Regions from separate parts of the Rossellomorea vietnamensis genome, predicted to be linked through region 1. Evidence: riboswitches for the same ligand, from Rfam matches in the RefSeq annotation. Region 1 holds a riboswitch; the other holds the start of a gene.
The links. A riboswitch is a leader RNA that binds a small molecule or an ion and turns the genes downstream of it on or off. The one in region 1 is predicted to bind glycine.
Positions count from the first base shown of each region.

Region 2: another riboswitch for glycine. It lies ahead of gcvT (glycine cleavage system aminomethyltransferase GcvT); the one in region 1 lies ahead of N5C46_RS14930 (amino acid permease).

Region 1 is NZ_CP104558.1:2,880,326-2,896,186, forward strand. Features, by position in the region: gene N5C46_RS14900 (YycH family regulatory protein) at 1-19, shown strand, start outside; gene N5C46_RS14905 (two-component system regulatory protein YycI) at 21-824, shown strand; gene N5C46_RS14910 (MBL fold metallo-hydrolase) at 830-1,624, shown strand; gene N5C46_RS14915 (S1C family serine protease) at 1,826-3,070, shown strand; gene N5C46_RS14920 (CxxH/CxxC protein) at 3,181-3,339, shown strand; gene rlmH (23S rRNA (pseudouridine(1915)-N(3))-methyltransferase RlmH) at 3,434-3,913, shown strand; glycine riboswitch at 4,033-4,113, shown strand; gene N5C46_RS14930 (amino acid permease) at 4,251-5,579, shown strand; gene N5C46_RS14935 (Gfo/Idh/MocA family protein) at 5,632-6,612, shown strand; gene N5C46_RS14940 (tRNA dihydrouridine synthase) at 6,693-7,688, opposite strand; gene yiaA (inner membrane protein YiaA) at 8,035-8,505, shown strand; gene N5C46_RS14950 (FAD-binding oxidoreductase) at 8,637-9,992, shown strand; gene N5C46_RS14955 (MFS transporter) at 10,221-11,411, opposite strand; gene N5C46_RS14960 (PH domain-containing protein) at 11,767-13,185, opposite strand; gene N5C46_RS14965 (PH domain-containing protein) at 13,182-13,694, opposite strand; gene N5C46_RS14970 (hypothetical protein) at 13,886-14,584, shown strand; gene N5C46_RS14975 (hypothetical protein) at 14,940-15,338, shown strand; gene N5C46_RS14980 (hypothetical protein) at 15,325-15,861, shown strand, end outside.
Region 2 is NZ_CP104558.1:4,499,272-4,515,132, forward strand. Features, by position in the region: gene N5C46_RS23095 (hypothetical protein) at 1-146, opposite strand, end outside; gene N5C46_RS23100 (hypothetical protein) at 338-529, opposite strand; gene N5C46_RS23105 (cell wall-binding repeat-containing protein) at 684-2,768, shown strand; gene N5C46_RS23110 (DUF3006 domain-containing protein) at 2,758-3,009, shown strand; gene N5C46_RS23115 (hypothetical protein) at 3,079-3,270, opposite strand; gene N5C46_RS23120 (hypothetical protein) at 3,620-3,946, shown strand; gene N5C46_RS23125 (hypothetical protein) at 4,017-4,655, shown strand; gene N5C46_RS23130 (ATPase, T2SS/T4P/T4SS family) at 4,848-5,213, shown strand; gene comGB (competence type IV pilus assembly protein ComGB) at 5,197-6,219, shown strand; gene comGC (competence type IV pilus major pilin ComGC) at 6,229-6,558, shown strand; gene comGD (competence type IV pilus minor pilin ComGD) at 6,599-7,000, shown strand; gene N5C46_RS23150 (type II secretion system protein) at 6,984-7,310, shown strand; gene comGF (competence type IV pilus minor pilin ComGF) at 7,210-7,743, shown strand; gene N5C46_RS23160 (shikimate kinase) at 8,096-8,596, shown strand; gene N5C46_RS23165 (YqzE family protein) at 8,653-8,832, shown strand; gene N5C46_RS23170 (YqhG family protein) at 8,912-9,703, opposite strand; gene N5C46_RS23175 (DEAD/DEAH box helicase) at 9,672-11,372, opposite strand; glycine riboswitch at 11,547-11,638, shown strand; gene gcvT (glycine cleavage system aminomethyltransferase GcvT) at 11,819-12,925, shown strand; gene gcvPA (aminomethyl-transferring glycine dehydrogenase subunit GcvPA) at 12,942-14,288, shown strand; gene gcvPB (aminomethyl-transferring glycine dehydrogenase subunit GcvPB) at 14,281-15,744, shown strand.

The DNA of each region.
Region 1 (15,861 bases):
TGACAAGGAGGGACTGTAAATTGGATTGGAGTAAAACGAAAAGCATTTTCATCATTGTTTTTCTCGTATTAGATATCTTTTTGATGTCCCTCTTTATTAATAAAGTGTCTGAAAGTAACCCGGAAACACTTAGTCAGGCTACTTTTGAGGAAAAATTAAAGGCGGACAAAATTAAATACCCAAAGACACTTTCCCAGGATCCAACGGAAGAAAAATATATCCAGGCTAAATCAAAGAAATTCAAGGATGAAGATATCAGTATCTTAAAGGACCAGGATGTTACCGTTATTAACGAAAGTACGATTCATTCTACGTTGGATGAACCTGTTCCATTAGATAAGGATTTTTCACCGGACGATTTAAATGACTTCATGGAAAACCAGGTCATTGATGGTGATAAGTACAGTTTCTGGGCTTACAACACGGAAGAACAGACGATCACGTATTATCAGACGTATCGGGGAAGGCAGTTATTCAATAACACGAATGGAAAGATCGTCCTTACCGTCAATAATGATAATAAAATTGTATCGTATAAACAGTCCATGCTTGAGGATCTGAATGAGTTTGGAGAAGATAAATCCATCATTCCTTCCTTCGTAGCATTGCAGGGCCTTTATACGAACCAAAAAATCAGTCCGGATAGTGTGGTTCATAAACCGAAATTGGGGTATTGGACGTTCCTGTCCGAGGAATCCCAGGTCCTTGCACCAACCTGGCACTTTGTCGTGGAATCAGGGGATAAAGAAGAAGATTTATTTATCAATGCCGTAGAAGGACAGATTGTAGAGGTCACCAAACCGGAAAAAGAAACATTGGAGTGAGAGATATGACGATGCATTTTAGTGTACTTGCAAGCGGCAGTACGGGAAATGCGATATTTGTTGAATCGGAGGAACACTCCTTTCTTGTCGATGCCGGATTGAGCGGCAAGCAGATGGAAGGATTGTTCAGTCAGATCGACCGGAAGATTGAAGATTTGTCGGGGATTCTGGTCACCCATGAACATAGTGATCACATTAAGGGGATCGGTGTATTGGCGAGGAAGTACAAGCTGCCGATCTATGCGAACGATAAGACGTGGAACGCCATGGACGGTCTAGTGGGGAAGATTGATACAGAGCAGAAGTTTACCTTTGATATGGAAACGGCCAAGCACTTCGGGGGATTAAGCATCGAGTCATTTGGGGTATCACATGATGCTGCAGAACCGATGTTTTATATTTTCCATCATGGGGATAAGAAGCTTGTTCTTGTCACCGATACAGGGTATGTAAGCGATCGGATGAAAGGGATCATCTCGAATGCCGACGCTTATGTATTTGAAAGCAATCACGATGTAGGGATGCTCCGGATGTGCCGTTACCCTTGGAATATCAAACGCCGGATCCTGAGTGATTACGGTCATGTATCCAACGAAGACGCGGCCATTGCCATGAGTGAAGTGATGGGTGATAACACTAAGGGTATTTACCTGGCTCATTTAAGCCTTGATAACAATATGAAAGATCTCGCAAGAATGAGTGTCACCCAAACACTCGAATCAAAAGGAATCCTGGTAGGAGAACAAATCGATCTATTTGATACGGATCCTAAAGTACCAACACCTTTAGTGGCGATTTAAACCGATTCAAATGTTTATGATTTCTCTGATAAAGGTATGAAAAAGGTGAGGACTTCTGTCTTCGCCTTTTTTGTTTACATAAATAGTAACCTAATAAATTTCTTACCATCTTTTCATCATTTTTTAATTTAATCTGACTATAATCGGGCTTGTAAAGATAAAATAACAAAAGGAATAGCTGTAAGAAAGGATGAAGACGCAATGGGATATTATGATGGTGATCATAATTCTGAAGGCAGGACTGGCAGGCAAAAGGGAAATCGGGGAGGAATGTTCCTGGCGGGGCTGTTGGGAGTCGTCCTTGGGGCAATCCTCGTAATCGTAGCCATTCCTCAGCTGACGAACTTTGATATATTACCTTATTCGGTCCAACCGGATCAAGATTTGAAAGAAACCGATCAGACGTATCATAATGGAACTACCAAGAATGTGTCTGTCAATGTGACGACGGATGTGACGAAAGCCGTTGAAAAGACCGGGGACTCCGTGGTCGGAATCACGAATATCCAATCCCAGAGCTTCTGGGGTCAGGGGGGTGGCCAGACCCAGGACCAGCAGGCAGGAACGGGATCAGGGGTCATGTATAAAAAAGAAGGAAAAACGGTCTATATCGTGACGAATAATCACGTTGTGGAAGGGGCTGACCAATTGGAGGTCACCCTCGCCGACGGTACAAAGGTGCCTGCTAAACTCCGTGGTACTGACGTTTGGACAGATCTTGCCGTCATTGAAATCGATGGAAGCAAGATCAAGGATGATGACATTGCCGAGTTTGGAAATTCGGATGAACTGAAAGCGGGTGAGCCTGTCATCGCCATCGGGAACCCACTTGGACTTCAATTCTCAGGTTCCGTGACGCAGGGTGTTGTATCAGGTGTGGAGAGAACGATTCCTGTCGACATCAATCAGGATGGTATGGAGGATTGGAACGCAGAGGTTCTGCAAACCGATGCAGCCATCAACCCCGGGAACAGCGGTGGGGCCCTCATCAATATTTCAGGTCAGCTGGTCGGGATCAACTCCATGAAAATCGCCCAGGAAGCGGTAGAAGGAATCGGACTTGCCATCCCGATCAATTCTGCTCGACCTATCATTGAAGACCTTGAGCAATACGGAGAAGTGAAGCGTCCTGCAATGGGTGTGACACTGGAAGATGTCAATCAGATTTCAGCCTATCACCAGCAGGAAACCTTGAAGCTACCGAAAGATATCCATTATGGTGTGATGATCAGACAAACTGTTCCGAACTCCCCTGCTGCTCAAGCTGGTTTGCAGGAGCTTGATGTGATCACTGAACTTGATGGTGAAAAGGTCGAGAATGTAATCGACTTGAGGAAGCATCTATATAATAAAAAAGAAGTGAACGATCAAATGAAAGTGACCTTCTACCGGGATGGTAAGAAGAAAGAAGTCACGATGAAACTGACGGATGAATCCCGATTATAGAATGTGGATAAAGTGAAAAGCAGGAAGGCAATGCGCCCTTTCCTGCTTTTTCTTTACATGATATGATGATTGTGGATAAGTATATAAACTACATTTAGGGAGGAAACGACATGATTTACTGCTGCTTGGAGCATGTAGAATTGGCCATGGATATTGTCGTCGATGAGCATGAGGTAGCGCCTCAACTAACGGAACTTTCTGAAGATGAGAAGTTATCCACAACCTGTGAATATTGTGGGAATAACGCCGTATATATAGTGGCGAACTAATATTCCCATACCATATAAAGATAGGTATTGTGGATATGTGGATAATTTCTGTGGATAACGTGTTTGTAAATTGTTTGTAAAGCGAGTGTGGATAGTGAACATCACAATAGTAACGGTTGGAAAGCTGAAAGAAAAATATTTAAAACAGGGCATCGGCGAATATGTGAAGCGTCTCGGTGCGTACGCAAAAATCGAAATTGTAGAGTTGGCAGACGAAAAGGCACCAGAAGTATTGAGTGACTCCGAAATGGAGCAGGTGAAGAATAAAGAAGGTGAACGGATCTTAGCGAAGATCTCACCCGATCATCATGTCATTGCCCTTGCCATTCAAGGGAAAATGCGTTCTTCAGAAGACCTCGCCGATAACCTGGACAAGCTTGCAACCTACGGTAAAAGCAAAGTGGCGTTTGTGATCGGAGGATCATTGGGACTTAGTGATGACGTGATCAAAAGATCCAATGAGACGCTTTCTTTTTCGAAAATGACTTTTCCTCATCAATTGATGAGGTTGATATTGGTGGAGCAGATTTATCGGGCATTTCGGATTAATCGGGGGGAACCGTATCATAAATAATCCCTCCTGTTGACAAAATCCACAACACCCCTTAAAATTATCAACTATTCGACAGTGAAACGTTAAGCGAAAAATATAATTAATAGAAAGCTATGATTGCTATGGATCATCCCATGGCAGGAGCAGCTTCTGGAGAGACCGCGGGAGATCCGCGGCGCCGAAGGGTTCATTATCTCAGGCAAAAGGACAGAAGAGTATCGGATATGTATTTGGCGTGCAGGTAATATTTATTATTAGCATGATAAATTGTATTTGTTATTCTTATGACCACGAGATTGGAGCCCATCCAATCTCTTTTTTTGTGCTTATTTTTACTGGTTATGAGGAGGAGTTAAAGTTGGAACAACGAGAATTAAAGAGGGATCTATCAAACCGGCACGTTCAGCTGATCGCTATCGGGGGGACGATCGGTACGGGACTATTCTTAGGTTCCGGCAAGGCGATACAGCTTGCCGGTCCCTCTATCATCTTGGCTTACTTGATTGTGGGTATTGCCCTGTTTTTCGTAATGAGGGCGCTTGGGGAGCTGTTGTTATCGAAAGCCGGGTTTCAATCGCTGCCAGACATTGCGGAAGAGTATCTTGGACCCCGGTTCTCCTTTGTGACGGGTTGGACGTATTGGTTTTGCTGGATCATGACGGCGATGGCCGATGTGATCGCTGTTGGTGTTTATGTGAAATATTGGTTTGATATCCCGCAATGGGTCCCTGCCCTCATCTGTGTCATCATATTGTTGGGACTGAACCTATTAACGGTCAAGCTGTTTGGGGAATTGGAATTTTGGTTTGCTTTAATCAAGGTCATTACAATCCTTGGGTTAATTGCCCTTGGTGTCATTTTGCTGGTGACTGACTCGGGAGTGGTTACGGTTCAAAACCTGTGGGAGCATGGCGGATTTTTCCCGAATGGAATATCAGGGTTCCTCCTTGCTTTCCAAATGGTCATCTTTGCCTATGTCGGTGTGGAATTAGTCGCCGTATCGGCAGCGGAAACATCGAATCCGAAGAAAAACATCCCGTCTGCCATCAATAAAATTCCTTTGAGAATCTTATTTTTCTACGTTGGAGCTCTTACCGTCCTCTTGTTCATTAATCCATGGATGGAACTGAATGCGGGAGAAAGTCCGTTTGTGAAAACATTTAGCTTGGTCGGAATTCCGCTGGCGGCAGGCGTCATCAACTTTGTCGTTTTAACATCAGCGGCATCTGCCTGTAATAGCGGGATGTTTTCTACCAGCAGGATTCTGTATCATTTAAGTAAAGATCATCAGGCATCACCTCGTTTTGCCAGACTGAATCAAAACCATGTTCCGGGTAACGGGTTATTCCTATCCACACTGGTTATTTCTGCAGGGGCTCTATTAAGTAAGCTTATACCGGAACAGGCCTTTGGCATCGTGACGACGATCAGTGCCATTTGCTTTATTTGGGTATGGGGCATCATTCTGATCTGTCATATTAAGTATAAAAAAACCCGTCCGCACTTACACGAGAAATCGTCATTTAAAGCACCGTTCACTCCTCTGATAAATTACGTGGTGCTAACATTGTTTGTGGGGATCCTTGTGATTATGCTTTTTTCCGAGGCTACTCGCCCAGCCTTACTGTTGACTCCTCTATGGTTCATTCTCTTATTTATTTTGTATCGGATGAGGAGCAAAAGATAACGCTCATTGTTACAATGGAAGTAAGACGAAAATCACTAGGGGGAACGAGATCATGACATACAATAAAGTCCGATGGGGAATCATCGGCTGCGGAGATGTGACAGAAAAGAAAAGTGGCCCTGCATTTCAAAAGGTAAAGAACTCAGAGCTTGTTGCCGTCATGCGGAGGACAGGTGAGCTGGCGAAGGATTATGCTGAAAGACATGGGGTAGCGAAATGGTACGATGATGCTAATGCCCTGATTAACGATCCTGATGTGGATGCAGTTTATATTGCTACGCCGCCAGGCTCACATAAGGAATATACGCTGACGGCAGCGGCTGCTGGGAAACCTGTTTATGTGGAGAAGCCGATGGCACGTACCTTCAATGAATGCAATGAGATGGTGGCTGCTTGTGAGGAAGCCGGTGTCCCTTTGTATGTGGCATACTATCGCCGGGCTCAGGAACGCTTTTTGAAGATAAAAGAATTGCTTGATCAAAATGCAATCGGAGACGTTCGTTTTGTCTCATCGACTCAGTATCAAACAGCAGGTGAAGACGTAAAAGGGTCAGATCAATTACCTTGGCGTGTTCAGCCTGAGATAGCGGGAGGTGGCTTGTTCTTCGATTTGGCCAGCCATACCCTTGATATACTTGATTTTCTACTCGGACCGATTCAAGAAGCAAAAGGTTTTGCTTCCAATCAAGGGGGATTTTACGAGGCGGAAGATATCGTGACGGGTACATATCAGTTTGAATCCGGCGTTCAAGGTGTTGGGACATGGTGTTTCACGGCTTTTGAAAATGTGGATAAGAATGAAATCGTCGGAAGCAAAGGGAAAATCAGCTTTTCTACATTTGGAGATGATCCCGTCACATTGACGACTGTCGAAGGAAAAGAGCAATGGAGTTTTGATCGGCCGCTTCATGTCCATCAGCCGCTTGTCGAAACCATTGTGAAGGAGCTGACCGGGAGTGGCGTTTCGTGTACGAGTACTGGAGACTCTGGTGCACGTACTAACTGGGTAATGGATAAGATTGTAGGGAATTAGCAGCCTGCTGCTATAAAGCATCGGTAAAAAAAGAGAGAGGTGCATTGGTTAGCTCCTCTCTCTTTTTTCATTACTTTTATTTACTTAGACACAGAAAATCCTTCCGCATCTTTCACTGCATCCGCATATTCATCAAGCAAAGCACGGACTTCATCGGTGGTCTCTGATTCCATCAGGCGATTTCGTAACTCACTCGCTCCCCTGAATCCACGTACGTAGATCTTAAAGAAGCGGCGAAGCGGTTTGAATTGGCGTGGCTCAAGTTCTTCCGAATACTTATCATGAAGATCGAGCTGCAGGCGAAGAAGATCGAGCAATTCCCCACTCGTATGGTCTTTCTTCTCCTTTTCGAAAGCGAACGGATTATGGAAGATCCCCCGTCCGATCATAATGCCGTCCACACCGTATTTCTCCGCAAGTTCAAGTCCCTTCTCTCGGTCAGGGATGTCTCCGTTGATCGTCAGTAATGTATGAGGGGCGATTTCGTCACGAAGCTTCTTGATTTCAGGAATCAGCTCCCAGTGGGCATCCACGTCACTCATTTCCTTTTTCGTGCGAAGGTGGATGGAAAGATTGACAATGTCCTGTTCCAACAAGTGTTTCAGCCAGTCGTGCCACTCCTCGACTTTTGTGTAACCAAGTCGTGTTTTCACACTGACGGGAAGTCCTCCTGCTTTGGCTGCCTGGATGATTTCCGCTGCGACATCCGGTCGGCGGATCAGGCCGGATCCTTTTCCATTCGCTGCCACATTGTGCACCGGACATCCCATGTTGATGTCGATTCCGCGAAAGCCCATTTTAGCCACACCGATACTCGTTTGACGGAAGTATTCAGGTTTATCACCCCAAATGTGAGCGACCATCGGCTGTTCGTCTTCCGTGAACGTCAGACGCCCGCGTACGCTGTCCTTTCCCTTCGGATGACAGTAGCTTTCTGTATTCGTGAACTCTGTAAAAAACACGTCAGGTCTCGCCGCTTCACTCACCACATGACGAAAAACGACATCGGTCACGGCTTCCATCGGTGCCAGAACAAAAAATGGCTTAGGCAACTCATGCCAGAAATTTTCTTTCATACTCTATTTAAACCCTTTCCTTTAGGGAAGCATGTTCCCAAAATTAAAAAGTAAGATGCTTTACTGTTATCCATGCCCGGTCAGGATGGATTCCAACCAGTATATACTTTAATGGTATTGGACGAAAAGTGCAAGGGAACGTGTCGTCTTGTTGGGAGGGAAATACTAATTATTGAAGAAAAATGCACCAAATCCCAAATCGTTTAATAAGGCGGTCGGAATAGGGCTTTCAGTACGTTGAATATGGAAGAATTTATTTTATAATACCGAACACAATCTGTAAAAAATTGCTATAATTGTTTACAGAAGCAGTGTATCGACCTGCGACAGTAAAGGGGAGCGGCCAATGTCTGAGTTGAATGAAAATCCGTTAATGAAGAGTGATGAAAAGAAACCGAAAATTAAGGTGGAAAGAAAAGAAGGGGAACCAACTTCCGCATTTAAAGGGGCAAGTTGGGCAGCTCTTGTGATTGGGGTTTCCGCTTATTTGATCGGCTTGTTCAATGCCGGAATGGAACTGAATGAGAAGGGGTATTACTTTGCAGTATTGGTATTCGGACTCTATGCAGCTGTATCCCTGCAAAAAGCGGTAAGAGACAAGGAAGAGGATATCCCTGTTTCGGGCATCTATTATGGGCTCAGCTGGTTTGCCGTCATTGTAGCCGTATCGTTGATGACCATCGGACTTTATAACGCCGGAAGTATCATCTTAAGTGAAAAAGGATTTTATGGAATGTCGTTTGTTCTTAGTCTGTTTGCGGCCATTACGATTCAAAAAAATATCAGGGACACACAGGTGGCAAGAGACAGAGATTAATGATGGGGGTGGTACTGATTACAGTACTGCCCTTTGTCGTTAAAACGTTCCTGACAAGCCCACTCATCTCATCGTCAATACGAATACTTTAGTAACAAGACGATTAATCAGTATCTATAGAGGTGAGAAATGTGTACCAAGATCCAGGGTTTTTAAAAGGTCTTACGGGCGAAGTGGTGACGGTGAAGGATTCGGTTTATGACGAAGCCCGACAGGAATGGAATCGAGCCATCAATAAGTTTCCGTTGGTGATTGTGTATTGTGAAAGAAAGAAGGATGTGGTGAATGCCATCTGTTGGGCACGAAAGCATCATGTCAGTATCCGTATACGGTCAGGCGGGCATCATTATGAAGGGTATTCTACCGGTGATTTGGTGTTGGTCATTGATATCAGTCGTTTGAATGAGCTGAAATTGGACAAGCAACGGAACATGTTGAAAATAGAAGCGGGAGCAAAGAATACAGAAGTATATGATCTGATAGGATCCAATGGCTATGTTTTCCCGGGGGGGACTTGTCCGACGGTTGGTGTGTCGGGATTTACACTCGGTGGTGGCTGGGGATTTTCGAGCAGGCTTTACGGATTGGGATGTGACAGTCTGATTGAGTTGGAGCTGGTCGACTACCAGGGAAGGCTTATCAGGGCAAACAAATATTGCAACTCCGATCTGTTCTGGGCATGCGGTGGTGCCGGCGGAGGGAATTTCGGGGTCATTGTCAGTATGACCTTCCAACTTCCGGAACCGACGAATTGTCCTGTCACGCTAGTAAGGTTCTATTATGTGGGCACCACCAGTGAAAAGCAGGCACAAGTGATGAACGTTTGGCAGAACTGGTTACCTGGACTTGATAAACGGATGACGATTGTGGTCAGTTTCTATAACGCTGAAGGTGAAGGACTGGGTATCTTTGCGACAGGATTTTTCTATGGCTCATCTGCACGTGCCAGGGAGATTTTACAGCCTTTTGCAGAGGTGGAAGGATTCCGGGTAGAGCTTGAGACCTCCTCATTCCTTGAAGCGGTGAAAAAAGTGGAAGAAACGTATCCTCCATCTGAAAAATTCAAGTCGACGGGCAGATTTGTTCAAAGGCGTTATTCACCTTCCGAGCTTAAGCATATCGCAGACCTGGTGCAGGAACCGGCAGCAGGTTCCGTGTACGCGGCGGTATCCTTTTATGCAATGGGCGGGGAAATCAGGTGTGTCGGTAAAAGAGAAACGGCCTTCTTCTATAGGGATGCAAGATACATCATGGGTATCCAGTCGGTATGGACAGAAGATTCTGCTGCGGAAGAAAACCGGGAATGGGTCAGAGGCCGTTTTGAATATATTAAAAGCATCACAGAAGGGTCCTATGTGAATTTTCCCATCAACAAACTTAGGAATTATGAATGTGAGTACTTTGGGGAGAATGCGAAAAGATTGGATAAGGTGAATAAGAAATATGATCCGTATAATGTGTTCAGGTTCCCTCAGGGGTTGAGATAAAGAGTGGCTGTTTGGCTGCTGAATAAGAACATTCGACATGCCGGCACGATTTTTCTAAGCTACGCATGATTAGTTGAAATCTCGCATGAAAAACGTTTAAACCGCACGATAATAGAAATCCCCGCACGATCCAGTTCATTTCTCGCATGATTCTTTCTATAAAAAATACTCCATAAAAAAGAAGTATCCAAGAACAATAAAACGTTCTGGATACTTCTTTTATGAACGTTATGCAGTTGTAACCTGCTTCTGATCCAACCGATAACTCAAGAAAGTGAGCAGACTCGCACAAATCGCAACCACTCCGCCGACGAGCGTCACATTCATCAACGGTCCCTGGTGGTAGACAAGACCACCGAGTGCCGATCCCATGGCGATGCCGACGTTGCTCGCAACCGGCATCAGGGAAGCGGCGAGGCCGGTCGCTTTCGGTTGATACACACCGGCAAGGTCGATCAAGTAAAGCTGGGTCGAGGTGGTAAGGAGGATGGCCATCAGAGACATCAATCCAATGTTCATTAATCCAACAATAAAATGATCGGTCGTAAAGTACAGGGCAAACAGGACAAATGCCTGGATAAGAAACACGAATCGGAGGCGTCCGATGGCATTGTGACTGGCAATCTTCCCTGCAAGGATGTTGCTGAAAATCGAAATGAACCCGTAAGCGAACAGGATCAAGCTGATGGAGCTGCCTGGTGCTCCCATCTTGTTCAGAATTGGGACAAGATACGTAAATACTGCATAGGTCGCCCCGAAGCCAAGGGACGGAATGAAGAAAGCCATCAGAATCCTGGGGTGGGTCAATAAGGAGAACTGATCACGCATGGAACTGCGGTATTGACTAAGCTTACTCGGTAAATTCATGAAAGATGCCAAAAAGGCAACAACACCTAGTAACGTCGTCAAAAGGAACGTAGCATGCCAGTTGTACCATTCGGCAATGACCGTTCCGATTGGGACTCCGATGACGTTTGCCAGGGTGAATCCGCCGAACACGAATGAGATGGCGACGCCTCTTTTTGTGACGGGAATGGCTTCACTGGCGATTGTCATGGCAAGGGAGATCAATACGCCTGTCACAATCGCTGTCAGCATCCTAAGCGCCATAAGCATGACGTAGCTTGTTGAAATCACGCACAAAGCATTCAAAACGATGAACGACCCTATCAAACACAACACCCATTTTCGCTTTGGAAAATGGCTTGTTGCCGACATGACAATGGGCGTGGCTATGGCAAAGGTAATCGCAAAAGCTGAAACGAGCGTGCCTGCCTTTGCATTGGTTATATGAAGACTTGAAGAAATCTCCGTTAAAATCCCGACGATGACAAATTCGCTTGTCCCGAGAACAAATGTTAGTAATGTAAGAGTAAAAATAAGGAACCAATGTTGTTTAGATAATACCGTTTCTTTCATAAGTACCTCTTTTCTAAGTTGAATATCCATATGGGTTAGAGTGGGCAAACAATTTAACCATCATACCATAAACCGTTTTTATACAGGAAGCCTTCTGATTAAAATAGTCGCAAAAGAGCAGGACTCCATTTTCATGTCCTGCACAGCGTCTTCTTTTTTACTTTACGATCTGGTTTGATTTGAGGTAAATGTGGATATATCTTCTAAATAAGTTCATTAATAAGGAAGAATGTGATGAATTTGAACAGATAGTAGAACAACAATTTATGTTGATCCACCACCATGAATTAATTGAAAACCATGTGTTGGACAACTAAGCAAGTGCTATCGAGAACGCTAGAACAGATCCGTCTCACTAAGAGACGGATTTTTGATAGTACCATTGGTAAAATGTTTCAGCTTCCTCACTTGATACTCCAAACAACAAACTTTCATGGGCGGGGTTTGCCCGGTTTGAAAACGTGATGGTAGCCACACCAAACTTACGCTCGAGAAAAGAGTGTTTTACCATTACCTGCTGGATCCGATTACGATGAGTGATGAAGGTTTCATTGATCAAACCTCCTTTACGGATTTGGATCGTTTGTCCCTGACGTGAATAGCTCGTAAACCAATAATCAAGAAATCTAAGTAAAATGGAAACGGCAAAGATTATTCCTGCCCCCCACATCCATTCCATTTTGAAGATCCAAAATCCAGCAATCGAAACGATTGTCAGATAATACGGCTGGATAAGCTTCAGCCAAAGGACTTTTAGAGGAAAGCGCTCGGTATTCTCCTTGACTGGATACTGGGGTAGGATGGTGTGTAGCATGTCATAGGCTTCCTTTTTCGGCATAAACGGATAAAACGAACTGATCTCCTCTTCGGACGAACCGGCACTGATCAATTTGACGGATACGAGTCCTATCATTCTTTTGACAATGGATTGTTCGACTCTGACCGCTTGCACTTTATTCTTTGGAATAGAGAAACTTACCTCATTTCCAATCCCTTTCTCGATATAAATCCGTTCGTGATCATCGCTGATGACGTAGTTTCCGTACTTTATAGACGTTTTCACGAAGCCAATCAAAATGGACAGCAAAATGGCAGCAAGGAATAAAATGACAAGAATCCATATATGTCCAACAAGGTAATGCCAGGCACTTTCCGCAGATTTCTCAATGGCAAAGAAGTCTGCCAAATTGAAATAGACGGCACTTAATAACGGGAAGATCGCCAGAAAGCTGAGTGAGGTAAAAGATGCTTTGATCAGATCCTTCCTGGTCGTCTGGAAGTGTACCCTTCGTTCTGGTATCGTCTCTTCTTTCAATTCAGTGAATTCCTGGGTTTGTTCAAGGTGAGTCAGGATTCGTTCCTTTTCAGCCTGTGTAATAACAGGAAAATTGCAGGTTGCGTCCTCGTCGCTTGTTCCGGTCTCCATGGTTAAAGAGGTTAATCCGAACCAGCGATGGACGAAGGTGGTGTGGGACCTGTGGCTATGGATCCGGTTCCAGGCAACGGTTTTTTGCTTTTTAATGAACATCCCTTCTTTGAAGATGATGGACTCCGTTCCTAATTCATAGCGGTTTGAGAACCACTTGGTGAAAATAGAGACAACAGAACCCGCTGTCACGATTAACAATGCATAGCGGCTCCATACTACCCATCCGGCAGTGGAGTTTGCCTTCAGGATGAACAGGAGGAGATAGAATCCAAACTGATTCTTTACGATTGATATTAGTTCAACGAGAATATACGCGGGATGATATCGTTTCGAAGGTTTGATCATGCTCCCATTTCTCCTTCTTCGGTATCCCTTATTTTTGCAAAGGTGGCAATCTCTATTTTTAATGATTTTGCAATATCGGATGAAATGGACGGTATTTTATGATTGGAAGTCGTGGTCCCGATTTCCAGGTCATAAAGATCATACCGACGCATGATCGGTCCTTGCTCGGTTCGGACGTATTCCACTTTTTCCATTGGGATCAAAATGTGCTGCTGCTGCCACTTTCCGAATTTCAGCTGGACAAATTCCCGGTCAACCTGGTAGCGCCATGTTCTTTGTAAATAAATAGGTTCAATGAAGATGGAGAAAATGGCAGAAAGAATGAGTAGACCCCCCAGTAGGTACAGGACGATCCCAACCCAGTCGTACCAGTCCAATTGGTTTGTACAAAATATAGAAATTCCTATGATGAGCAGTGCAGTTGTATGCCCAATCGTGTTGGAGATCCTCCAGACTTTGGTGGCTTTATTTGATATGGTTTCCGTTGGTTCTGTTATATGTAAGTACATATGGTTCACCTCTGTCTATATTTACGGTTTTAAGAAATAAATAGTTTCATAGAATATGGAAATTAATCGTGATATCTATTAAGTAATTCGAACTGATAGATAATATCACTAAGAAATTTCTGTGATATAGTGAGTGATATGGTAAATTTTAGATAAGTGTACGACTATTGAGGTGAGTAGAACTGAAGAAATTGAAAGATATAGATGATATTACCCGTGTGTACCTTAGCAATATGCAGTTTCCTAAAGAAAACAGAAGAAATGTAATAGGGTTTCTAATCCTCCTTTTGGACTTTTTAGGATTGCTTCCTTTACTGAGCATTCCTTTTTCTTCCTCCTTCTTCTGGGCTGCACTGGCACCGGCTGTCTTTATTCATTTATGGGGCATTCTTTATATCGTTGCTCCCTATAAATTTGAACGATCTTATTACTTATACATTGGAGTTTTTGGGATTGTAAATACGTATGTATTTTTCCTTGTTATTCAAAAGCTTTTATATCTTCATATCGGTGTAGAAAGCAGCCGCTTCTTTTACATAGGATTAGTGCTTATGGTGTTTCTATTGGTATTTATTCAGTTTTTTCATGTGAAAATGCTTTATTCCGGTACCTATGTCAAAATCCAAGATGGAAAGTCCCCATTCACTATTTCATCAATTGTCGCTTTCTCAACTTTTGGATACGTTGCTGCACAGTTTTTAATGTCCTATATGCTCACTGACTCAGCTTTTATGATTGTATTAATGATGGCGTATTCGGTTGTATCGGTCGTTACTGCTTATTTATCTACTTTCATTCACCGGTATATTTATATACAAAAAAATAAGGAAAAAGTGTTGAAAATGTATCCTGATTTTGGGAAACCAAAGGATTCCAGAAAGTTTGGTTAGGGGGATTTTATCGTTGAAGCATGAGAAGGTAGATGATATTACTCTGTCTTATTTAAGGTTCCAATCACCCAGCGAAAACAGGAGTAATATATTCGTGTTCTTTTTCGTTTTTCTGGATCTCATTGGTGTGCTTTTCCTTCTGGGAGAGCCATTGATTCCTTCGTTATTTTGGGGTGGCATGATTCCGGTGATATTAATTCACCTGTGGGCCACTCCATATATAATTGCTCCTTATACGTTTGAGAGATCCTATTATCTATTTTTCGGAGTGTACGGGGTTATCAATACCTTCATATACTTTTTAGTCATACAAAAATTGATATATTCTCATTTTCAAATAATCGGAATAGCCCCATTGGTTTTAGGATTAATTCTATTTGCCTCCCTCCTTCTCATCATGAATTGGATGAACATCCGCTTATTGTATTCAGGGACGTACTCACGTCTTCAGAAAGGAGAAAAAACTGTAAACCTTTCTCCGATTGCTTCCGCCTCAGGCATTGGCTACGTACTGGGACAGGTAATCCTATCGTCCTTCTTTGTAGAATCAGTAAAAACCCTTATGATCATTGCAGTGTTCTCTATACTCTCCGTGGCGACAGCTTACTTTTCGACCAGCATCCATAAATATTTTTATATCAGAAGAAACATCGAGAAGGTAAAACAGGTTTATCCCCAATTCGGGTTACCGGAAAAAGAAAGAACGATGATTGAGAGAAAAGGTGAAAAGAGGAGAAAACATGAAAAAGCATAAATGTATTGAACCGATCATATTATCTTATTTAAATTTGCAAACACCGAAAGAAAATAGAAGAAATATCATTACGTTTTTTATCATTTTTTTAGACATCATTGGACTCCTTCCCATTTTGGGGGAGCCCTTCTCCTACGCCTTTGTCTGGCCGGCTGTTTTACCGGTGGCATTATTACATATATGGGCAATCCTTTACGTGGTGGCCCCGTTTCAGTTTGAAAAGTCGTACTACCTGTTTTTCGGTATATATGGCATCGTGAATACATATGTGTATTTTTTGGTGATTCAAAAATTTTTGTATGTGCATGCCGGATTGAGTGGCAGGGTTCCATTTATATTAGGTGTGCTTTTCCTACTGGGTTTGCTGGTGTTTTTCCAGCTGTTTAATCATAGAATGTTGTATTCTGGGACGTATACAAGACTTCAGCGGAATGACCATAAGTTCAAGTTATCTCCTATTTTAACCGCTTCAAGTATCGGGTATGTCATTGCCCATATTCTGCTTTCTACGTTCATGACGGAA
Region 2 (15,861 bases), 1.6 Mb from region 1:
TCAGGTAAACCCCTCTCATTTTTTATCTCTTTGATCCATTTATCAATCCAATAAGGAATGTGATTTTTGGCCCTGGAGTGAAACTCCTTCCTTTTATGAACTTGTTTCTCGTCAATCACCAATTTTATTTCTGCAACGTGCTTCACTTACTCCACCACCTCTATTGTACTATTTCTATATGAGTAGGGATTTCCCTTTTTTCTGGTAGGTTTAATATGAATAAAAAAGAGCAGAAAAGAGAATATTGATAATCAACATGAACTTCAATGGCTTATAAGCAAAGCCCTTCTCATTTGAGATGGGCTTCTTCATTTATTTTACATTTAAATATGTGAATCTAAACCTCGTACTTACTTTCGAATCTTATAAGTGAATCAATTTCATCTAATGTAAGAATGCACTCCAACACTTCAGACAGTGCATCCTCTTTTGAATAAGCTATGTCCTCTAAAGATAACCCCATATTAATAAGTTTTAATTTCAACCTGTTTAAATCTGATTTAATTGATAATAATTCACTTGTTTTCATATTCCACACCCATATATTTTTTAGTTATCCCCTTAGATTGCTCTTGAATAAAATTTCAATTCAATTTTTACGTTTTGAATCTCCGAAGTTTATTTCCCTAATTATACCAGTGTGATAGAATTATATAGTATTTTCCATTTTAAGGAGGAATTGTATGAAGAAGTTATCGATTGTTTTCCTTTCTCTATTATTAGTCATAGGTAGTATTATTGCTTCTCCGTTTACCACTGACGCAGCTGGTGATTACAAAAGGATTTCTGGAACTACAAGATTAGATACAGCTATCGGAGTTTCAAAAGAAGGATGGCCGAATGGGCTAACATCCTCTGAAAAAGCAGTTGTGTTAGCAAGAGCTGATAACCCTGCTGATGCGTTAGCTGCAGCAAGTTTAGCAGGGGTTAAGGATGCATCGATCTTGCTTACATATCCGACTAAATTAGATAAGTCCGTCGAAGATGAGCTTAAACGTTTGGGTACCAAGAAGGTTTATCTAATGGGTGGCGCTGCCGCTATTTCTACTAAAATAGAAAACTCGCTTAAATCAAAAGGATATAATGTTCAAAGAGTTGCAGGGAATAATAGATTTGAAACAGCATCTAAGATAAATCAAGTCGCAGGAACTTCTAAAGGAACTAAGGCGATTCTTGCTAATGGCTACACTGTTGCCGATGCTCTCTCTGCTTCTGCTGCATCATCTATTAATCAGACCCCAATTTATTTAACTGAAAAAGATCAGTTAAGCATAAAATTGCCTTCAACTATTAAACAAGTAGATATTTATGGAGGCGCAGGGGTTATTTCGGGAAATGTTGAAACACAGTTAAAAGCGAAGGGGATTAGAGTAAATCGTATCTCCGGAGTAAATAGGTATGCTACAAGTGTAGCTGCAGCAAAAAATCTGAACACTAATTCAAATAATATTATATTAGTTCGAGGTGTATCTGTTTCTTCGTCAAAACAAGATTACCCTGATGCAGTTGCAGCTTCGGGATTAGCTAAAAAGCTAAATGCTAAAATATTATTAGTTCACCCTGAGACAGCAGCAACTGAGACAAAAAATTACTTGAAAGACAAAACCTTGAATACATTTGTATTGGGTGGAGTAAATGCAGTATCAGATAATGCTTTAAGAGGGCTTGGCTACGATACGCCAGGAAAGCTATCAGTTCATTTCATTAATGTAGGACAAGGGGATAGCATTTTCATTAAAATGCCTAATGGAAAAACTGTCCTTGTAGATGGTGGAAAGCGAGCAGTTGGAGATGTGGTAGTTAATCATCTTAAATCTCAGGGAGTAAAGAAAATTGATGTTATGGTAGCTACTCATCCAGATGCAGATCATATTGGTGGATTGATTGATGTATTAAATGAGTTTCCAGTAGGTAAGGTTTTAGATAGTGGTAAATCCCATACTTCAGAGACTTATCTAGATTATTTATCATTGATTGATCAAAAGAATATTCCTTTTTCGATTGCTAAGGAAGGGAATAGCATCGAATTAGATTCGACTGTCAATGTAAAGGTGCTAAATAGTGGCTCTAATAGCTCTGATAATAATGACGCCAGTATTGTTCTTATGGTTTCTCATGATGAAATAGACTATCTATTAACAGGTGATGCTGGAGTAAACGTTGAAGACCGTCTAATTCAGAAATACGACTTAGATGCTGAAGTTTTAAAGGTTGGTCATCATGGATCATATACAAGTACATCACAAGCTTTTGTAGAAGCAGTAAATCCTACTTTTGGAATTCTATCCTATGGTAAAGGTAATCAATATGGACATCCACATAGTGAGGTGTATAATCGACTTGTGAACCATGGTGTCGATTTGATTTCCACAGTAAACGGTACAATTGAGATGTCGGATGATGGGGGATATATCTATATTGGTCAACAGCCAACAAACCCTAATCCAGAGCCAACTCCAGAACCGGTTGCAAACGTGTCCTTAACAGGTGTTAATTTAGAAACTGAGATAGTTACGGTGAAAAATAAAGGTACCGGTGACATTACTATGGCAGGTTGGCGTCTTGTAAGCGTGGAAGGAAATCAAACATATCATTTTCCTGACAATTTTATTCTAAAGGCTGGTAAAACTGTGAATATAACATCTGGAGCAAATGCGGTTAACAATCCGCCTACTTACTTAAAATGGACAGGAGCTTATATCTGGAATAATTCAGGGGATAAGGCTCGACTATATAATTCTCAAGGGGAGTTAGTAAGTGAATACTAAAACTTATACTTTGGATCAAATTGAAGGGGAGAAAGCAACTCTTCTTTTAAGGTCTGATGAATCTGAGGAATTAATTGTAGATAAAGAAAAGATACTCCCAGCTGTTGAAGGGGATATCCTAGAGCTTACTTTTTCAGAAAAAAATGAAATTCAGTCGAGTAGGGTTCTAGTAGAAGAAACTAAATCCGCAAGACTAAAAGCTAATGATTTACTTCAGAAACTTATTGATAAAAATAATTAATAAGCATAAGCCCCTCTCAATTGAGTTGGGCTTTTCTTTTTGGCAAGCGTACCTTATCTAAATGAAATATCAGTTGAGTAAGGTATCGCTAAAAAATGAATATCTTTTTACAATTTCTTCGAAAGTCCCTTCATCGATAATAGGAAGGTTTTCAGTATCCGGGCAATCAAAGTGTAAAATTGTGTTTGCGTAGTTAAGTGCTACTTTATCTTGTGGTTGGTAGAACTCCTTGCAGTGATGACATCTGATTTTATTCTTCATTATATCCCTCCTTTCCCTTTGTAAGTAATTCGCTGAACAACAAAAAAACCCTTCAAAAATTACAAATATATATGTAAAATATTTTGTGTATTTTTACTGAAATGCTGTCCAAATTTAACCCCCTGAAATGCAGGTTTGTTGTAGGAAGCAATTCGGAATTTAAATTTTTTTATTAATCGTCTTAAATAAAAAAGTTAAGATATTAAAGTGTTGCTCAAATTCTAATGTGAAAATAACCCATACCACTAAATAAGTTGTTATGGGTTATTTTTTATTTTGGGAAAATGTAGGAATAATTTATTGCGGTGCAGAATTAGTTAGTTATAAATGCTCAAGGAGGAAATGAATTTTGGTTAGGATTACAAATGCTTTACTAAGTTTTGGCTTTATGATTGTCTTTTCAAGTATCGTTTTATACTTAGATATGCCTGGTTTTATTTTTACGGTTTCACTGATTACGTCTTATTTCATTCCTTATTTTATTCTTCGGTATGTAAGAGAAACAGGATATGATGCTGAGAATGAAGAAATCATTAAAAATTTTAAGAAAGAAAACGAAGAATTAGCAAAAATTAATGGAGAATTAAATTTTGAAGTTGCTAAGTTGCAAAATAAACTAGAAGCTCAAAGAGAGATTGTGGAATTGAGCAAAGAGATGTCTCAAAGAGTAAAGTAAATATCTTTTTTTTAGTTAAAAAAGAGAAAACTATTTTCTTTTAAAAACTGAATATTGGGAGTATTAAATAATGATGAAAAAACTAATAATTATTTTGCTTATGAGCTTTCCTCTTTTTGCTTGCTCTAATACTGTTGAAGAGCCTAAATCTGAAGTAAAGAAATCTGAATCTGAAGTAAAGAAATCTGAAGTAATAAATTCAAAAACAACTGAAGACCCTAAGAAAATCGAATCAAGTTCAGCAGATACTTCAGAAATGGATAACAATGACACTTCTAAAACTGAGGCTGTTAACAATATGTCTGCAGTTGATAATGAATTTCTTGAAGGCGTATCTGAATGTCATGGATATATTCCTGATAGTTATAATAAATTCAAGGAAGCCCTTCGGATTGAGAATGATCAATATGTTGTAGAACGTGATTTAATTATTGAAAGCATTGAAATAGCTGAGAATGGTCTTGAATGTACTCAAGACAAAATGACAGATGTTGGTGGTGTAACAATCTTTGAGGATTCATTGGATGCCTACACTAAAACGCTTTCGAAAATGATATTCTTCAAAAACGAATTAGACTTGTATTTAGAAAATGAAGAAATGGCTACTTTAATCACTGCAGGGGATTACGGGACTGAAATGCTAGAACTCTATAATGACTTTGGGGATGTCTATATACAAGAAGCAAAAGATGTAAATTTAATTGATTGATTCTACCTTCTCTCCCTTGCATTAGGAGGATAAAGCTCATTTTCTTATAAAGGCAGCCCTCAGGGCTGTCTTTTTTGGAGGGATTATTTTGAAAAAAGAAATGAAATTTATGGAAGGATGCAACTCAATTCCCTCCTACTTATATTTATATGCAATTAAGGGCATGGTTCTATTATTATCACTGGTCATTTGGTGATTTCCACCCTGCATACAAGGGACGCAAAAGGGGCGATATATCGCTTGATGGAACTGGGAATCGAGTGGCATGATATCGAACAGACGCTGCTCGCTGTATCTGCTCAGAGATTGCTGAAGCTCCTCTGTCCGATCTGCAAAGCGGAATGTGGCGGTCAATGTCTTAGAGGGAAGAACCGAAACAGGGCATCTGTCTATGAGATCATTACGGGTAGTGCATTGAAGGAAGTATTGAAGGAAGCGAAGGGTGAGAGGGCAGAACATCAGTACCATACATTGCAGGCTTTAATTTGTAAGGGGGTGGCACTCGGATTTGTTTCAGAACATGAATATAGGAAATGGGTTCATGAAGAAAAGCGATGATCAAGGTAAATTTCTGAAGAGGCTTGGTGACCTCCTTCAAAAAGGCTATTCCTTTACAGAAGCCATCGACTTTCTCTTGCTCCCCAAAGAAAAGAAAACCATCAAATTAAAAAAGAGATTGATCGGCTCCCTTCAAAAAGGAGAGTCCATTTCCTCCGTGATGAATAAACAACTCAACATCCCCGCTCATGTCAGCGCACAGATTTTTTTCGCCGAGCATCATGGCCAAATGGGACATACCCTGTCTGAGGCAGGAAGCTATCTCATAAAAAGAAGAAAAAATCAGGAGCAATTGCAAAAGGTCTTTCAATACCCGCTCATGTTAATTTTCATATCCATCATCATGATGGTCTTACTTCGAAAGGTATTATTTCCAAGGTTTCAGTCCCTTTATTCCTCGATGGGCTATGAACCATCCGCCAAGCTTACGTATCTTTTACACTTCATTGAGAACTTCCCCATGATTTTCTGTGCAGGATTACTGTTTCTCCTGCTCCTTACAATCTTCTTTTTCCTTTTTAAAAAGAGAATTTCCTCTGTGAAGCTCTCGGTTGTCTTATGTCGAATACCATTGATCTCCACTTATATGAAGCTCGGTCATTCCCACTTTATTTCAAGGGAATTAAGCTTTCTGCTCTCAAGCGGTGTATCCATCACGGAATCCCTCCTCATTATCGAAAGACAATCATTCCGTCCCACCTTACAATACATTTCAAGCCGTTGCATCAAACAACTCAAAGCCGGGAGTCCGTTTCATGAATGTTTTTCCACGATGCCTTTTTTCCAGGAAGAGTTGTCTTTCGTTATCCAGCATGGGCAGACGAACGGGCGATTATCAGAGGAACTTCATATTTACAGTGAGATCTGCTTTCAGGAATTAGAAGAGAAAACGCATGCCTCTCTCAAGTATATCCAGCCTGCCATCTTTACTTTTGTCGGTCTATTCATCATGGCGATCTATTTCTCCATCATGATGCCACTCTTTCAGATGATGCAGGGAATCTAAAAGAAATCCATACCCAGGAGGAAAATTATGCTCAAAAATGAAAAAGGATTCACCCTAATCGAAATGATGATCGTTTTGCTCGTCATTTCCGTCTTGCTTTTTATCACCATCCCGAATGTCACAAATCAGAGTAACTCCATCAATTCTAAGGGATGTGAAGCGTTCGTTCATATGGTGGAAGGCCAGATTGAAGCGTATAAAATGGATGGGAATACAGATCCAGTGACCATTGATACACTGGTTACTGATGGTTATCTGAATGATGACTATAAAGCCTGTCCCGACGGAAGGGCCATCTCCATCGATGCTGAAGGGAAGGTGGTGACAGCTGCTGATTAATGAAGGGATAAAAGCTGAAGCGGGTTATACCCTCGTTGAAATGCTCATCGCCTTATTGATCTTTACCATTTTATTATCATGGGTTGGTTTCTCCATCATTCCTTTGAAAGATCATACTGAAAAGGAACTGTTCATTTCGCAGCTCGAATCAGACCTCTACCAGATCCAGAGTTACAGTATCAATCATCAAACACCTCTCTTCCTTACTTTTTATCCATTTACAAATAAATATGTTGCTAAAACGGACGCAAGACAAACGATTGTTTCGAGAGAGCTGCCTGCCGGCATAGTGATCAATTCAACGAACAGCCTGGAGGAAATCACCTTTTATCCCGATGGGAATACAAACCGATTTGGCAGGGTGAATTTTAAAATGGGCGATGTCACCTTGTTTCTAATGTTCCAAATTGGTCAAGGGAGATTTTATGTACAGGAATACTAAGGGTTTCTCATTACCGGAAACACTCGTAGCGTTTAGTTGTGTCCTCATGATATGCGGCTTGTTCATCCCTTTGCTCATTCATTATGCGTCCGGGCTTCAAAAGCTCCAACGTGAAGTGGAAGCATTGAAATTCCTTCGGGAAGGGGTGGAGGAGGCAATCGTTACACATGAGTTTGTCGATCATTCAAGAATCTATAAGGGGGTCGGGTATGAGCTCATTTGGGAAAACGGGGGGAGTGGTGAAGCATGTGTACGCTATGATGAAGACGCAGGGACTATCCGTGAAGTGTGTGTCGGGGCGGATGGATGAGAAGGGGTTCACATTGATTGAGGCTCTGTTAAGCTTTAGTTTGTTTTGTATGATTTCCCTCAGTATTCCCCTGATGATGAAAGGTTTTTCGACGATCAAGCGAGATTTGGTCCCTCCCCGTTATTATGAATGGAATTTATTCCATGAGAGTGTAAGAAATGAATTGAGGAAAGCAAAGGATGTAAATGTATTGCCCAATCAGATCTCCTTCGTCATGGATGGGGATACGATAATGTATGAAAAATATAATCAGTCCATTAGAAGGAGGGTGAATAATAGAGGTCATGAAATCGTCCTTCAGTCAGTGGATGGGTTTGAGTTTAATGTCATCGATCAGGGGGTGCACATGGATCTTGAATTTGAAGGCGGGGAAAAAGTGGAAGGGAACTTCTTCTCCTTTTCAGCGATTGAGGGGGGAGGAGCCATTCCTTAACAATAACGGGTTCATTCTCCCGTATACACTGTTCCTATTGATGATTGTCCTTGTTTTAGCACTTGCGTCAAAAGATTTGTTTATAAGTAAATATCAGTATCTCTCTAATATGAAGAGTATCCAGGAAAGAAATATAAGTGTCTCCCGCGCGATCTTATTGGAAATCGAGAATGGACCCCATCCTTCAGGGAATGTAAGTACCAATTTTGGTGATGTCATGACCATCAGTGAGATGCTAAACCCGCAAGAAGTCCAATTGGAAGTGACATTTTCACGTGATAATAAGGTTTTTCTTCCTGCGACGGTTGTGTATAATAGGGAAACAAAACAAATCATACGTTGGGAGTAGATTATGAAACCGATTTTCTTTATTGGCTTTATGGGGGTAGGAAAGACGACAATCGGAAAACGCCTTGGAGGCGTACTGGATCTTCCGGTCATCGATATGGATCAATACATTGAAAGGATAGAAAAAAAGGCAATCAAAGATATCTTTCTTCAACATGGTGAATCATATTTCAGGGATCTGGAAACGAAAGTGCTCTTTGAATTACAAAGTGAAGAAGCCATCATCACTACTGGTGGGGGAGTGGTGGAAAAAAAGGCGAATCGGGATTTTCTAAAGCAGAACGACTCTGTGTTCCATTTAACATGCACTTTTGATGCACTATGGGAAAGACTTGAAGGGGATGAGAATCGTCCTCTGGTATTAAATAATTCTAAGGACAAATTATTGGGGCTTTTCGAGCGTCGTTTTCCCCTGTATGAAGAAGGGAGCTCAGTAACCATTCATACAGATCATAAATCAGTAGATAATGTGGTTCAAGCGATAGTGCCTTATATCAAGAGTTAGGCTGTATAATTTCCGTTCTAATGGGAATACTGATAAAAGCGGAAGGTGGTGCTTTTATGTCAGTAAATGATTATGTTAAGTTCATAACACAAACATTTGTCCAGCATTATGAAAAATCACCCCATGAACGTAAGACATTAAAAAAGCAGAGAAAGAATGAGCGTGAACCATTTCTCTTCAGGTGGTTCGGCATCATTCCATATGCTTTCATGATCATGTTCAAAAAAAATAAATAGTGGATAAGGATTACCTTTAGGGTAGTCCTTTTTTTGATAGTTAAAGGGGGAGAAACAAAGTTTGCCTCCCCCTGAATCCTCACTTTGGCTGCTGCAGATAAAAAATCCCGCCGTTTATAACTTCAATGGTGATTTTCGGTTCATACTGCTCTTTTAACGCCTGCTGTTCAAGAAAGTAAGATTCAGGCTTTTCTTCCTGATCTCCATAGAAATGATTCAGAAGTTGAAGGTCCTCATCCCAGGTTTTCCTTGCTTGTTCCGCCCATTCAACGGGCTCCCTTTTAATTTCTTCATAAAGATAAGCCTGAATCCGGTTCACTCCGCTTTTCGGCTTGATGATCGGTGTCAAAGTGAATGAGAAATCAGGAATCTTCGGCGTCAGGTTTCTGGATAATAATGATGAATGAAAGTCCTCTTCTATGACGCCGTTGATCAGGTTTAATCCGATGCTTTTGATGCTGTCTTTCTTTCGATTGGATTGATAGGATATTTTAATATTCAGGCCCAGCCAAGGGTGGAGCGGGGTTTGCTGTCCGCTTGGTGTGTACCGGTTTTCATACAGTCGGATATACCCTGCCAGATTTCGCGTCGAATGAAAGATCTGATGCAGCCGGGGTGAACCAAAGTGAATCGGTTCTCCTTTCATATCTTCCGGTGCCTGGTCGGGATTCGTGACGAGAGATAATGTCATAGGATTTGGTGTGCCACCTGTCTTCTCAAGATAATGCCAGTAGAACGGACGGTTCATAAGCTCTTTATCCAAATCGATTGTCAGCTGTACGGTCATATATCCATTGACGTTCGCAACCATATCACAGCCGTTGGCGACGAAGTACCTCTCAAGAAATCGATGAATTTCGTGTTGCTGCATTTGATTTCTCCTCCTTTAATTGTTCGGCGAATTGAATCATACTCGTCAAATTTTCCATTTTGATCTTCATTTCCCCTTCTGTACGGGAGGAGGAAAGGATGTCTGTCACATGCTCTTCAAAATCCCTGAAATCAAGGCGCGTCAGGATTTCGTCCAATTGACCGATCACCCGCTCAAAGAGATTGATCTTTTCATACAGAAGCTTCAGGATATGTTCTTCAACGGTATTCTTTGTTGCAAAGTTATAGATATGGACATCTTCCGTCTGCCCGAGGCGGTGCACACGGCCTATTCGCTGCTCAAGCCTCATGGGATTCCAGGGAAGGTCGAAATTGATCACGTGATGGCAGAATTGAAGGTTGATTCCTTCCCCGCCGGCTTCGGTGGCGATCAGCACCTGGGCATGCTTCTGGAATAATTCACGCATCCAGTCTTTCTTACCACGTTTAAATCCACCCCTGAATGGGACCGAGCTGATTCCATGCTGCTTCAAAAACCATTGAAGATAAAGCTGTGTCGCCCGGTACTCGGTGAAAATGATCACCTTATCATTAATGGATTGTACGATTTCCAATGCTTTCTGAGCCTTTGAGTTCATCGTGACATTTTCTACTTTTTTCATCAGTGTCCCAATCATCTGTTCGAAGGCGGGTGTAGGTGATTCCTTCTTTTCAAGCATATTCTTCAGGGTGTAAAAAACAGCTTCACGTGAGCTGCATGCTTCTCTCTGTAAAGTCAAAAGGGAGAAGGAACTTGAATTGGCCCAGTCATCATATCTCCCCCTGAGCAGATCGATACTGTTATACAGATTCCTTTCGGCTTCATTGAAATCGATCAAAACCGTCTTCACATGTCGCTTTGTCCATTCGATACCAGTATCACCACGTCGGTTACGGATCATCACTTTGTTAATGAGGCTCTTTAAATGTTCATCCTCCTGAAGCGAACGATCTCCTTTTTTATATCTGTCCGTAAATCCCGATTCATTTCCAAGATGCCCCGGCTTTAATAAGGAAACAAGATGAAAGATTTCCTCAACACGATTTTGAATGGGCGTGGCAGTCAAAAGCAGGCAGAATTTCTTCTTTAGATTCTGCACAAATTCATAGTTTTTTGTTTTATGATTTTTCAGTTTGTGAGCTTCGTCAATGATCACCAGGTCATAATCCTGTTCATACACCTTTTCCCGGTGAGGACTTCTTTTAGCAGTGTCCATGGAAGAGACCACGATGTCACATTGATCCCATACATAGCTCTTTCTCTGGGGTACGGCGGGAATGAAGAACTTGCTGTTCAATTCATACGCCCACTGAGAAACGAGGGAAGCGGGAACAAGTATCAATACTTTTTTTACTAAACCCCGAATCATGTACTCTTTTAATATCAACCCTGCCTCGATCGTCTTCCCGAGTCCGACTTCATCTGCAAGGATGGCTTTTCCATTCATCGTTTCCACAACCTGTTTCGCTGCTTCCAGCTGATGAGGGAGAGGAGTGACGTTTGCCAAATGTTTCGGAGCCTGCAGGCCTTCAAAGTTCGGAATTGCAAGATGATGCTCGAATTCGATGGCGAGCTTATAAAGTTCCCAGTTCCCCCATGGCCCATCATTTTCGATTAAATTCTCGAGACCCTCTCCCCACTCTTCATCAAATATAACTTCAACATTCATCTGAAAAACATCTCCTTAATTCTTATAAAAATGATTGCTCAAAACTCGTATTTAATGGTAGGATGAAAATAGATTTTCAATTGTTAGAAAAACTCGAAAATCCGAACATTCACATTTACAACATTTCTTCTGTATATTTCTAGTATGACCAATTGTTTCAAGGAATATTGGCGAATGATGACAAGGGGAGAGACTGTGCATACAGCGCCGAAGGAGCAAGCACGTAAAAGTGTGAATCTCTCAGGCAAAAAGACTCTTGTTGGACGCAACTCTGGAGAGTGTTTCCGACTCAGGAAACCACCAAAGGGGAAAGCCGTTCTTCGGTAAACTTTCAGGTGCAAGGACAGAGAAACCTTCTTTATGAAAAGGGGTTTTTCTGTCCTTTTTTCATGGGATAAAACGTGGTTAAGGATTATGCATGTAAGGAAGATAAAGGGGGAAAAGTCATGTCAGAGTTAAAACAAACACCTTTATACGAAGTGTACAAAGAGTATGGAGGAAAGACCATCGACTTCGGTGGCTGGGCTTTACCAGTGCAATTCTCAAGTATTAAGGAAGAACATGAAGCGGTACGATCCCGGGCAGGACTATTCGACGTTTCTCATATGGGAGAAATTGAAGTGAAGGGTGAAGGGGCTCTTGACTACTTACAAAAAATGATGACAAATGATGTTTCCAAAGTGAAAGACGGAGGAGCTCAGTATACGGCTATGTGCTACGAAAACGGTGGGACGGTCGATGATTTACTTGTTTATAAAATTAAAGACAATGATTATTTGCTTGTTGTCAATGCAGCAAATATAGATAAAGATTTCAAATGGCTGAAAGAACATCAGACAAAAGAAGTTGAAATTAATAATATTTCTGAACATATGGCGCAATTGGCACTACAAGGTCCGATTGCCGAAGAGGTTTTACAAACAATCACAAATGAACATGCATTGAGTGACATCGGGTTTTTTAAATTTCAGACCGAAGTGAGTATAGATGGAAAGCACGCACTCATTTCCCGTACAGGTTACACAGGGGAAGACGGATTCGAGATTTACTGTGATGCAGGTGATGCGGCTGCGATCTGGAAGGCGATCCTGGATGCCGGCAAGGAGAGAGGCGTCCTTCCATGCGGACTGGGTGCACGTGACACATTGCGTTTTGAAGCGAATCTTGCCCTTTACGGACAGGAATTATCCCAATCGATCACACCAATCGAGGCGGGAATCGGATTCGCTGTCAAAGTGAATAAAGAGATTCCATTCATCGGGCAGGAAGTACTGAAACGACAAAAAGAAGAAGGTGCCCCTCGAAAGATCGTGGGTATCGAAATGATCGACCGCGGCATTCCCCGTCATGGTTACAAAGTATTTTCAGGTGAAGAAGAAATAGGGGAAGTCACAACAGGGACACAATCTCCTACCTTAAAGAAAAATATAGGATTGGCATTGCTTAATAAGGAATTCACTTCACTGGATACAGAAGTATTGGTTGAAATCCGGGGGAAAAAGCTTAAAGCGAAAGTGGCATCAACACCTTTTTATAAAAGACCAAAGAAATAGGGGAGGAATGACGGTCATGAAGCATCGTTATTTACCGATGACAGAGCAGGATCAAAGGGAAATGTTAGAACAAATAGGAGTAGACAGCGTTAACGATCTATTTGAAGATATTCCTGAACAGGTTCGTTTCAAAGGGGATTACAACATCAAAGAAGCGAAGTCCGAAACGGAATTGGTAAAGGAACTGACTAAAATGGCAGCAAAGAATGCTGACCTGAAAAGTCATACATCGTTTCTCGGGGCAGGGGTCTATGATCACTACATGCCCATCATCGTAGATCACGTATTATCGCGATCAGAGTTTTATACAGCGTATACGCCGTATCAGCCTGAAATTTCCCAAGGGGAGCTTCAAGCCATCTTTGAATTCCAGACAATGATATGTGAGCTGACAGGTATGGATGTAGCCAACTCCTCTATGTATGATGGGGGAACGGCTCTTGCAGAAGCAGCCATGCTGAGTGCAGGCCAGACCCGCCGGAAGAAGGTCCTTGTGTCAAGCACAGTCCATCCAGAGTCACGTGATGTTTTGCGCTCATATGCAAAAGGTCAGTATATCGAAGTGGTGGAAATTCCGCACACGGATGGTGTAACCGATGTGGAAGAACTTAAGAAATTGATGAGTGATGAGATTGCAGCGGTCATCGTTCAATATCCTAACTTCTTCGGGCGTGTAGAAGAGCTGAAAGCGATCGAGGAAGTGGCACATGGGGATAAAGCGATGTTCGTCGTTTCCTCAAATCCCCTTGCGCTCGGCGCACTTACCCCCCCAGGTAAATTAGGGGCGGACATTGTCATTGGGGATGCACAGCCATTCGGTATCCCGAGTGCCTTCGGTGGACCTCACTGCGGATACTTCGCCGTGAATAAGAAGCTTATGCGTAAGGTACCTGGACGCCTGGTCGGTCAAACCGTCGATGAAGATGGCATCCGCGGTTTCGTTTTGACTCTTCAAGCCCGTGAACAACATATCCGTCGGGACAAAGCGACATCGAATATCTGTTCCAATCAGGCATTGAATGCACTCGCTGCATCCGTCGCGATGACGGCACTCGGAAAACAGGGTGTCAAAGAAATGGCCGTTCAAAATATCCAAAAAGCTCATTACGCCAAAGAAGCCTTAAAAGCGAAAGGATTCCTCGTCGCGTTTGAAGGACCATCATTCAATGAGTTTGTCATAAAAGTAAATAGGCCTGTCAAAGAAATCAATCAAAAGCTACTTGAAAAAGACATGATCGGTGGATATGACCTTGGGCTTATGGATGACAGCTTAACGCAGCATATGCTGGTGGCTGTCACGGAACTTCGCAGCAAAGATGAAATTGATGCATTCGCAGCAGAATTGGGGGATTGTCATGAATAAGCAAGATCAACCTCTTATTTTTGAATTATCAAAAGAAGGCCGAATTGGTTACAGCTTACCTGAAATGGATGTACCTCAGGTAGATTTATCCGAGCTCATTCCATCAGATTACATCCGTACAGAAGCACCGGAGCTCCCGGAGGTTTCTGAACTCGATATCATGCGCCATTATACGGCCCTATCCAAACGTAATCACGGGGTGGACTCAGGTTTCTATCCACTTGGATCCTGTACGATGAAATACAATCCGAAAGTGAACGAAAACGTTGCACGCTTGAACGGATTCGCCCATATCAACCCGCTGCAGGAACCTGAAAGCGTTCAAGGTGCCCTTGAACTGATGTATGACCTGCAGGAGCATTTGAAAGAAATCACCGGTATGGATGAAGTCACCCTTCAGCCTGCTGCAGGGGCCCATGGCGAATGGACAGGCCTTATGATGATCCGTGCTTATCATGAAGCAAACGGTGATACACACCGTACGAAGGTCATCGTACCCGATTCCGCTCATGGAACGAACCCGGCCAGCGCAACGGTTGCCGGCTTTGAAACGGTAACGGTGAAGTCGAACGATAATGGGCTCGTTGATTTAGACGATCTTAAGCGCGTCGTCGGGGATGACACGGCTGCCCTGATGTTGACAAATCCGAACACACTTGGATTATTCGAAGAGAATATCATGGAAATGGCTTCGATCATTCATGAAGCTGGCGGAAAGCTGTATTATGATGGCGCCAATCTAAATGCCGTCCTTTCCAAAGCAAGACCGGGGGATATGGGATTTGACGTCGTACATTTAAATCTCCATAAAACATTCACTGGCCCTCACGGAGGAGGCGGTCCAGGAAGTGGTCCTGTCGGCGTGAAGGAAGACTTGATTAAATACCTTCCTAAACCGGTACTGGTGAAAAATGGTGACACATTCGAATTCGATTACAACAGACCTGAATCCATCGGACGGGTAAAACCTTACTATGGAAACTTTGGAATCAATGTCCGTGCGTATACGTATATCAGGACGATGGGGCCGGATGGACTCAGAGCCGTAACGGAAAACGCGGTCCTGAATGCCAACTACATGATGCGCCGCCTGGCACCTCACTTTGACCTGCCATACGATCGTCATTGTAAGCATGAGTTTGTCATCAGTGGGAAACGTCAGAAGAAGCTCGGCGTCCGTACATTGGATATTGCGAAGCGATTACTGGACTTCGGATATCATCCGCCAACCATCTACTTCCCATTAAACGTGGAAGAGTGCATGATGATCGAACCGACGGAAACTGAATCAAAAGAAACCCTTGATTCCTTCATTGACGCCATGATCCAAATTGCCAAAGAAGCAGAAGAAACACCGGAAATCGTCCAGGAAGCCCCTCACACAACCATCGTGAAGCGTATGGATGAAACACTGGCTGCAAGAAAACCGGTACTTCGTTATACAAAAGAGAGCTAAACATCCTTTCTAAATCGAAAGCCCTGCAGGAAATCTCTGCAGGGCTTTTATTCGAGGGACGGACCTTTGATGTGTAGTGATTGTGAGGGGGAATCCGGCCGATCTGAGTGATTATCC